Regions from separate parts of the Streptomyces sp. NPDC054842 genome, predicted to be linked through region 3. Evidence: riboswitches for the same ligand, from Rfam matches in the RefSeq annotation. Region 3 holds a riboswitch; each other region holds the start of a gene.

Region 1 (3,266 bases), on a different contig from region 3:
TCTCCGCCGTGTTCGTGCCCGTCGTCCTCGCCCTCGCGCTCGGCACCCTCGGCTTCTGGCTGGGCAACGGCGCCGGGCTGACCGCCGCGTTCACCGCCGCGGTGGCGGTGCTGATCATCGCCTGCCCCTGTGCGCTGGGCCTGGCGACCCCGACCGCGCTCATGGTGGGCACGGGCCGGGGCGCGCAGCTCGGCATTCTCATCAAGGGCCCGGAAGTCCTGGAGAGCACGCGCAAGGTCGACACGATCCTCCTCGACAAGACCGGCACCGTCACCACCGGCAGGATGACCCTCCTCGCCGTCCACACCACCCCCGCGACCAGCGAGACCGAGGTGCTGCGGCTGGCGGGCGCCCTGGAGCACGCCTCGGAGCACCCCGTCGCCCGGGCCGTCGCCGCCGGGGCGGCGGAGCGGGGCGTCACCCTGCCGGTCCCCGAGGACTTCGCCAACGTCGCCGGGCTGGGCGTGCAGGGCGTCGTGGACGGTCACGCCGTCCTCGTCGGCCGCGCGAGGCTGCTCCAGGAGTGGTCCATGAGCCTGCCGGCGGAGCTGGAGCGCGCGAGGACCTCCGCGGAGGCTGCCGGCCGCACCGCGATCGCCGTGGCCTGGGACGGCGAGGCGCGGGCGGTCCTCGAAGTCGCCGACGCCGTCAAGGACACCAGCGCCGAGGCCGTCCGGCGGCTGCGTGCCCTCGGCCTCACCCCGGTCCTGCTCACCGGCGACAACCGGGCCGTCGCCGAGTCCGTCGCGGCCGAGGTCGGCGTCGACGAGGTGATCGCCGAGGTCATGCCGGAGGACAAGGTCGCCGTCGTGGAGCGGCTCCAGGCCGAGGGACGCAGCGTCGCGATGGTCGGCGACGGTGTCAACGACGCCGCCGCGCTCGCCCGGGCCGACCTGGGCCTGGCCATGGGCACCGGCACCGACGCGGCCATCGAGGCCGGCGACCTCACCCTCGTACGCGGCGACCTGCGCGCCGCCGCCGACGCGATCCGGCTGTCCCGCAGGACCCTGGGCACCATCAGGTCGAACCTGTTCTGGGCCTTCGCCTACAACGTGGCCGCCCTGCCGCTCGCCGCGGCGGGACTGCTCAACCCGATGATCGCCGGAGCCGCCATGGCCTTCTCCTCGGTCTTCGTGGTCGGCAACTCCCTGCGGCTGCGCGGCTTCCGGCCCCTCGGCTGACCCCGCGCCCGCGAACCCCGGCCACGGACGGGACGGAGCGGCCACTTGCGACGGATATCCCCTCGTGTCGCAAGTGGCCGTTCTGTCCTATTTATTGCTTTGAGGCCAACTGGCAGTGATTTAGGGCGTGCTGGCGTCCAACCGCGTGAGCAGGGTCATACCGGTGACGGTGCGTCGCCGACGCCGTCCGCCAAATCCCCGGGGCCGACAGGGGATTTCGGCTACGGAAAGATCACCCGTCGACGGACAGTCACCGGCAATAGGGACATGGATCAAGAAATGGGTGTGCACAGGAACCACACAAGCTTGTCCAGGCCCTCTCATGTCGCTTACGTTCACCCTCACTCCGGACGGACGCCCAATCCTGCCGCCGCCCGGAACCCGCACACTCACCCGTCCACGGCAGGAGCGGGGGACCCACAGGTACGACGCCTGTTCCGGTCTCCGGAACGGGCTAGGGGTTAAGCCGCGCGCAACGCGGCCGGGCATCTCCAGCTCGCACCCGACAGCTCACCTCGCAGGCGCCGGAGAGGAAATCACCATGCCCGCGAAGGGTAAGCACCGCCGTCCCAAGTCCCTGCGCATCACCCGCTCGATAGCCGTCGCCGGCACCGGTGGCGCCGCACTCGCGCTGCCCCTGCTGGGAGCCGCCGGCGCCCACGCCGCCACTCCGGCGGCCGCCGCCTCCGCCGCCACGGAGAAGACCGTCGCCGCCGCGCCCGTCGCCGCCCAGAAGGCCGCGGCCAAGACCTACGCGGTCAAGGCCGGCGACTCCCTCGCGAAGATCGCCGACGACCAGGACGTCAGCGGCGGCTGGAAGAAGCTCTACCAGGACAACCGCAAGGCCATCGGCGGCAACCCCGCGCTGATCCACCCGGGTCTGAAGCTGACGCTCGGCGGCAAGGCCGCGTCCGCCCCCGCCAAGCCGTCCACCGCGGCCAAGCCGTCCGGCAAGACCACCCAGACGGCCAGGACGAAGGCCGCCCCGGCCGCCGCGACCAGCAGCTCCGGCTACACCCTGCCGGTCGAGGGCGCGACCGTCGGCACCTCGTACAAGACCGCGGGCAGCATGTGGTCGAGCGGCTACCACACCGGCGTCGACTTCGTCGTCCCGACCGGCACCACCCTCAAGGCCGTCGGACCGGGCACCGTCGTCTCGGCCGGCTGGGGCGGCGCGTACGGCAACCAGGTCGTCATCCGGCAGGCCGACGGCCAGTACTCCCAGTACGCCCACCTGTCCTCGCTGTCGGTCTCGGCCGGGCAGACGGTGACCGGCGGCCAGCAGATCGGCCTGTCCGGCGCGACCGGCAACGTCACCGGACCGCACCTGCACTTCGAGATCCGCACCACGCCGGACTACGGCTCGGACGTGGACCCGCTCGCGTACCTGCGCGCGCACGGCGTCTCCGTCGGCTGACACCCGCACCCGCACGCGGGAGGCCGGACCCCGATCACGGGGGTCCGGCCTCTGTCGTACCGGGCCGGCGGCACGTCGCTCGCAGTGCACGCGTGGACGTCCGGGGAGCACCTACCGAGGACGGCGGACCGCAGGCGTTGAGGCTCGTCAACCGCCCTCGCACACCGCCTTATTCCGGGATTGACCAACACTTGACGAGTGGCTTATCTCACCGCCCGTCAACCCTTTCCTACGGTCGCGTAGCTCACATCAAAAGGTGAATCATGGGCCGATGTGGCAGACGATTCGAAGAGTGACAACAGATCAGTGATCGGGTCGTACGTGGCGGTGGGGGACAGCTTCACCGAGGGCGTCGGCGATCCCGGTCCGGACGGGGCCTTCGTCGGCTGGGCCGACCGGTTCGCCGTACTGCTCGCGGACCGACGGCCCGAGGGCGACTTCGGCTACACCAACCTCGCCGTACGCGGCAAACTGCTCGACCAGATCGTGGCGGACCAGCTTCCGCAGGCCAAGGCGCTGGAACCCGACCTCGTCTCCTTCTGCGCGGGCGGCAACGACATCATCCGGCCCGGCACCGATCCCGACGAGGTCGCCGAGCGCTTCGAACGGGCCGTCGCCGACCTCACCTCGGCCGTCGGCACCGTCATGGTGACCACCGGGTTCGACAC
Region 2 (3,266 bases), on a different contig from region 3:
GCGAGGACTACGGCTCGGTGCGGGCCGCGGTGCTGGCGGTCGGCGGCTGGCACGACCCGTACCGCGACACGGTGCTGCGGCTGGTCGAGCACCTCCCGGCCGACCGGGTACGGGGGCTGATCGGGCCCTGGTCGCACCAGTACCCCGACCGGGGGCTGCCGCCGGGCCCCGCGATCGGCTTCCTCCAGGAGACTCTGCGCTGGTGGGACCACTGGCTGCGGCCCGGCTCCGAAGGCGCCGACGCCCCGGGCGCCGGTGTGATGTCCGAGCCGCTGCTGCGCGCCTACGTCTGCGACTCGCACCGTCCGGCCACCGTCCACCCGGTGCTGGCCGGCCGCTGGGTGGGGGACGACGCCTGGCCCGCGCCGACGGTGACGCCGGTGACGTACGCGCTGCGGGGTGTGCCGGTGCCGGTGCGCTCCCCGCTGCACACCGGCCTGGACGCCGGCCGCTTCCTGCCCGTCGGGGACGACGGGGACCTGCCGCCGGACCAGCGGGACGAGGACGCGAAGTCGGCCTGCTTCGAGTTCGAGGTGCGGGAGGAGACCTGGGTACTGGGACGGCCCAGGGTCCGGCTGCGGCTGACGTCGCCCGTGCCGCGCGGGCAGGTCGTCGCGCGGGTCTGCGACGTGTTCCCGGACGGGGCGTCGGCGCTCGTCACCCGGGGCGTCCTGAACCTCGGCGCCCGGGAGGGCACGGACCGGGTGGTGGAGTGGCCACCGGGCGCGACCGGGGACGTGACGTTCGAGCTGAGCGCCATCGGTCACGCCTTCCCGCCGGGGCACCGCATCCGGCTCGCCGTCTCCTCGGCGTACTGGCCGTGGATCTGGCCGCAGCCGGACTCGGACACCGGCTTCACCCTGCACCCGGAGGGCAGCTCCCTCGAACTGCCGGTGCGGGTACGGGAGTCGGACCCCTCCATCACCTTCGGGGAACCGGAGGAGTCGGAGCCGCTGGGCGCGGTCGTCCCGGCGACCCTGGACGAACCCCGGCCGGAACGGCTGGTCGTGCGCGATGTCGCCGCGGGTGTCTGGCGCCTGGAGGTCGACCCGCGCCACGGCGACACCCGGGTGTACCCGGACGGCCTGGAGGTCACGGAGGACGCCCTGGAGACGTTCACGACCGGTGAGTGGGATCCGCTGTCCGCGCGGACCCGTTCGGACTGGTCGATCCGGCTGCACCGGCCGGACACCGGATGGGACGCCCGCGTGGAGACCCACTCCGAAGTCAGCTGCGACGCGGGCGAGTTCATCACTTCGAACGAGGTGATCTGCACGGACGGCGACGAGGTGGTCTTCCACCGGACGTGGGAGCGGCGCATCCCGCGCACGGCGGGTTAGGCGCACCCGCTGGGTCCGCCCCCGTTGCCCGGATCAGGGTGCGTGGTGTGCCCGGCGCGCGTCCACGCCCCTCGCCGTCCGTCCGCCCCGGGGCCACGCGACGCGGGTCGCCCCGGGAGCCCGTGGCGCGGGTCGTCCCGAGGCTCGCGGTGAACCGGCGGCGCCTCCCGGCCGCCCGTTAATGACCGACTTGCCTGTGTTGCCGATGCTTTGACATGTCTTGGCCGCGTGAAATGGGTCACGCCCCAATCGATCTTCCGGCCGATCGAGCCTCGCAAGTCCGCCTTTGCTAAAGGCAAGTTGAGTTTCACGTTCCGGTCTAATCGGACCATTTCCCCCCTGGTCAGAGGTAGATCAAATGCCGTGGCACGGGAAATCGGGCCTTGTTTCGGACATGTGCTCTCGCATACGTTCACGTCGATCCGAGCGGACCCCGCCTAATCCTGCCGCCGCTCGGTGACCCCACCCACCCACGCACGGCAGGAGCGGGGGACCCACGTAAGCGCCGGTCCGGCAGCGCCCGGAACGGCTTGGGGTCAAGTCGCACGTCATGTGCGGCCGGGCACCTCCCAGCCCGAACCCGACAGCTCACCTCGCAGGCATCGGAGAGGAAACGCGCCATGGCCGCTCGAGGCAAGCACCGCCGTCCCAGAAACAACGCCCTCACCCGCGGGTTCGTCGCCGCCGGAACGGGCGGAGCCGCACTCGTACTCCCGCTCATCGGCGCCACCGGCGCCCAGGCGGCACAGCCGGCCCAGGCCGCGCAGTCCGTGCCGGCCGCCGTCCCGCAGGTCCAGCTCGTCACCTACAAGGTGGCCTCGGGCGACACCCTGTCCAAGATCGCCCGTGACCACGCCAAGACCGGCGACTGGAAGAAGCTGTACGACGCCAACCGCGCCGTCATCGGCAGCGACCCGTCGCTGATCCGGCCGGGCCTGAAGCTGACCGTGGGCACGAAGACCCTGAAGGGGGCGGCCACGACGGCCGCCGCGACGACGAAGACGGCCGCCGCGCCCGCGACCGCGAAGACGTACACGAACGACCTGGACGGCTGGATCAGGGAAGCCCTCGACATCATGGCCCAGAAGGGCATACCGGGCTCCTACGACGGCATCCACCGCAACATCATCCGGGAGTCCTCGGGCAACCCCCAGGCCATCAACAACTGGGACTCCAACGCCGTGGCCGGCACGCCCTCCAAGGGCCTGCTCCAGGTGATCGACCCGACCTTCGCCGCGTACCACGTGGACGGCACGTCGATGGACCCGTACGACCCGGTCGCGAACATCACCGCGGCCTGCAACTACGCCGCCGACAAGTACGGCTCGATCGACAACGTCTTCGGCGCCTACTGAGCCGGGCCCGGGGCGGCGGCGGCCCCCCGGACCGCGAGACCCGCTGTTCCCCGGTCCCCAGGGCCGGGGAACAGCCGTTCCAGGACGACCGCGATGCCGTCCTCCTCGTTCGAGAGGGTGATCTCGTCAGCCACCGCCCGGAGTTCGGGATGGGCGTTGGCCATGGCGACGCCGTGGGCGGCCCAGTCGAACATCGGGATGTCGTTGGGCATGTCCCCGAACGCGATCGTGTCCGCCGGCGACAGGCCGAGGTGACCGGCGGCCAGCGCGAGGCCCGTCGCCTTGGTCACGCCGTATGGCTGGAGTTCGACGGTGCCGGGACCCGACATGGTGACGGTCGCCAGCGAACCGACCGTCATCCGCGCCACCGACGCCAACTCGTCGTCGGACAAGGTGGGGTGGCGGAGCAGCACCTTGCTGATGGGCCGCGTCCACAGGTCGTCACGGCGCCGCACCCGCACCGCGGGCAGCGTCGGGTGCGGCATCAGATAACCCGGCTCGATGAGGGTGAGCCCGTCCACCCCGTCCTGGTCCACGGCCGCGTGGACCTGCCCGACCTCGGCCTCGATCT
Region 3 (3,266 bases):
AGGGCCATCCATCCCAAGGTCTCGCCGCATGGCTTCTCGCACATGCGCGTTCTCCCGCCAGAGCTCCGCGCGACAGACCCGGTAGGGCTCACCCCGGATGGTCGGTTCCTCTATGAGCCGGTCACGCATCGAGGCCAGGGCATCACACGCGGCCTCGGCCAGTTGAATGATCTCAGCTGAGGCAGTGAGTGACAGACACTGCCTGAGGCGCCAGATACCAGCGCCGTCGAGGGCTTGATGAAGCTCGCCATAGAGCACGTCGCCGGACGGAGGGTCGGGCCGCAGAACGATACTTCGCATGTCGGAGTGTCCGCGGCTCAGCGCCATCAGAAACTCCGAGTACACAGCCCTGCGCGTCTGCACAGCCTCCCGTTGCTGGTCGCGGCGCCAGCGGAGACGCTCGGCGATCAACGCCGCCCCCACGCCAACCACGGCTCCCGCCAGAGTGCTTACTGGTGATATCCAGTCCACTGCAAAATGCTACCCAGGCGCCCAGGGCTCGCTAACGCTACGGGCGTTCTCGGCCCGGGGGGCCAACATCCGCATGGTGGGATCGCCCCTGCTCCCCCCAGACGTCCTCCAGTGGCGGGACGGGCGGGAGAAATTACTGGTCCGTCTCCCCAATTAATGGCCCGGACGATAGCTGAGGCTGCTGAGAGTCCTCGCGGCCGGCTCCTACCAGGGGTGGGCGGCCTCGTGTAAGGGCTTAAACGACATCATGCCTGGGTTCGTACTGATCACTTGGGACACCGCCCGAGGGACGGTCTTGAAATCTGCCAACCGCAGTCCTCGCTGTCCTGCGGGCGGGACAGCGACCGCCATGACCGCGCGCCAGGACACGCTGGTGAACGGGGGAGGCGCCCCTAAAGGGTGCCCACCCCGCCCGAACCCACAGTCGAGTTACTTGCCTTGCGTCTGATAGTGCATCGTCATGATACGTCCGGTCTTTACGACCATTGTTCCCGCCTTGTACAGGCGCAGGATAAGGCACTTGGTGCCATTCTGGTTGATTCCTGGTTCGATGGACAGAATTTCTGCTGTCTTGCCGTTCCACAACTTCAGGTGGTCACCCGCCTTCAACTTCTTCGCCGGCTTGCGTACTGGTGTGCTGATGGTTATCTCCTCCTCTCAATCAACTACCTCCATCATCGCATCCACCACTGACAAACAGGCACGATCCATTCCACTTGTAAACGCAGAAGCGCCAGACTCCGCCAGCGAAACCGAGAACTTGTCGGGGCCAGCGCCGAGGCAAACCACTGATAGCCCGAGCGAGAGCTGCTTGCATTGAGGCCACACGTTTCGAAGGTTCGACCATTAGGCGGCCATGCAAGCTGCGGAGCCTGTGGAACTGAGCGAGGCAACGATGATCGCGATAACTGCAAGCTACATACGCCGCGGATGCCCACGGGTAATCCCGTTGGACCCTCATTTCAGACTTTTCGATGAATGCTCTTCTGACCAGCGGGACTAAACTGGTAGGTAACTTGCGTGGCGCAAGGGCGCGTCTGCCCGCATGCGCGCCCCCAGTGCACGCAACGCGCCACCTTTGCCCCGGAAGCCGTACACGTCTGCCCCACGGTGAAGCGCGTTGAGGGCGGCTAGGGCACCGTCGAGCGAGGTTCTACGCGCATCCACGTGCTGTTACCTACGAAGCCAACTCATGGACCGTCAGCATCCGTTTACACGACCAGAATTAGTATGATTATTGCGTTCAACGAGAGCCGCGTGAGTAAGCCCACAGATAGCGATTTCCGTTGGGATTTTCGCTCGCTTGTGAGTCAAGATCCAGGCTAACGACAAGCCCCCACCTCAGTAACGGTGCGGCCGTCGGGGTGGATGCCGAGTCCTGCCGCTGCCCTGATGCTCTGTCGATCACACATGGAGACGGCAGGAGTGGGGGACCCAGCGTGACGGTCCGCCGGAGCAGCTTTCCGGGTGGGCCTTGGGGTGAAGCCGCAGCAGCGGCCGGGCTACTTCGCCAGCCCGAATCCGACAGGTCATCCTTCACAGGCAGCTGACGAAGGATCAGGTTGCGATGAGTGCGGCGCATGGAAGCACGCATGGTTCAGGTACCGGCAACCCCGGTGCCAGCAACGAGAATGATGGGAAGATCCGAAAGTTCGAAGCCGTGATCATCCTTTTGGTGGGGATGATCGCCGGGATGGGCGCCGGAATCACAGCACGGACGATGGGGCACCTGCCGTACTTCGGGGCCGTCGTCATGGGAGTTGGGGCGGCATTCGCGCTACCCGGATTCCTCATCATGATCATCAAGTACGTCCGCAACCAGTCCTGATCGCTCAGGACAACCGTGGCTCTACCTAGTCCCCCGGCATCCATCAGGAGCGGCTAGGGCAACCACACGGCGATCCCGTGTGAGAGACACAAGCAGACGCGTGGAGAGACTCTGGCACACAAGCCGGAGTCTCTTTTTCATACCTCTGACTCGCGGACTTCCAGTTCAGAGGCGCAGTCTCACTGGTCGAAGTTCGCGCTGGTGAAAGGCCGTGGTGGACGAAGAATGCGCAGGGCGGACCTCGCTGGGTCAGGCCGCCGTGCTGCTCGGTTGTGCGACTTGAGGCGACGGGGGATTCCCCCGTGCGTCCCCCGAACGACGTGACGCAGAACGAAAGGCCTGATCAGGCAGCGTTGGGCGAGCCCTCTGTAAATCTGCCGGCTCAGCCTTCCCAGGTTCGAATCCTGGCGCCGCCACATGAAGGCAGACCCCCTCGGGTCAGGTTGTTCACCTGGCCCCAGGGGGTCTCTTCGTTTTCACGACTGTAGGGCCGCTGCCCGCGCCCGCTTACACGTCGTACTTGCCCGACACCACGGCCAGCGTCCAGTTCACGGCGCCTTTTGTCTGGACGGACAGCTTCTCGGTGACCGAGTCCGTGTACACCTGGCCGATGGTTTCCGGCCCGCCGCAGCGAATCCTGGTGGCGTCCTCCTGCGGGGCATCGCGGTGGGCGATGCTCATCGAGCCTCCGCCGGTGCAGGTCGCGTAGACGGTGTAGACGTCTGTCTCCGGCTTGAAAGCCGGCAGGTCGGCGTCGCCGGTTCCCTGGGTCGTAGGTACGAGAACCTTCGCGCCGGCAGGCAGTTCGAATGCGGACGGCGTCCCGCTCGGGCGGTCGTCAGTCTCGGAACCGCTGCTCGACTCGGTGCTTGATTGAGCACCGTGCGGGGCGGGCTCGGCTCCGTCGCCCTTGCCGGTTCCCGAGCAGCCTGCGGTCAGCAGCAGGACGAGCAGGCCGGCGGGCACT

The links. Region 3 has a riboswitch for cyclic di-AMP ahead of ACWGIS_RS04200 (hypothetical protein). Riboswitches for the same ligand answer to the same signal wherever they lie in the genome.
Region 1: another riboswitch for cyclic di-AMP. It lies ahead of ACWGIS_RS11485 (peptidoglycan DD-metalloendopeptidase family protein); the one in region 3 lies ahead of ACWGIS_RS04200 (hypothetical protein).
Region 2: another riboswitch for cyclic di-AMP. It lies ahead of ACWGIS_RS27335 (LysM peptidoglycan-binding domain-containing protein); the one in region 3 lies ahead of ACWGIS_RS04200 (hypothetical protein).

Annotation. Positions count from the first base shown of each region.
Region 1 is NZ_JBSGZN010000011.1:134,057-137,322, forward strand. Features, by position in the region: gene ACWGIS_RS11480 (heavy metal translocating P-type ATPase) at 1-1,181, shown strand, start outside; cyclic di-AMP (ydaO/yuaA leader) riboswitch at 1,562-1,720, shown strand; gene ACWGIS_RS11485 (peptidoglycan DD-metalloendopeptidase family protein) at 1,723-2,598, shown strand; gene ACWGIS_RS11490 (SGNH/GDSL hydrolase family protein) at 2,905-3,266, shown strand, end outside.
Region 2 is NZ_JBSGZN010000041.1:2,498-5,763, forward strand. Features, by position in the region: gene ACWGIS_RS27330 (CocE/NonD family hydrolase) at 1-1,340, shown strand, start outside; cyclic di-AMP (ydaO/yuaA leader) riboswitch at 1,798-1,957, shown strand; gene ACWGIS_RS27335 (LysM peptidoglycan-binding domain-containing protein) at 1,961-2,695, shown strand; gene ACWGIS_RS27340 (HAD family hydrolase) at 2,689-3,266, opposite strand, start outside.
Region 3 is NZ_JBSGZN010000003.1:238,977-242,242, reverse strand. Features, by position in the region: gene ACWGIS_RS04205 (hypothetical protein) at 1-471, opposite strand, end outside; cyclic di-AMP (ydaO/yuaA leader) riboswitch at 1,860-2,031, shown strand; gene ACWGIS_RS04200 (hypothetical protein) at 2,039-2,299, shown strand; gene ACWGIS_RS04195 (hypothetical protein) at 2,807-3,266, opposite strand, start outside.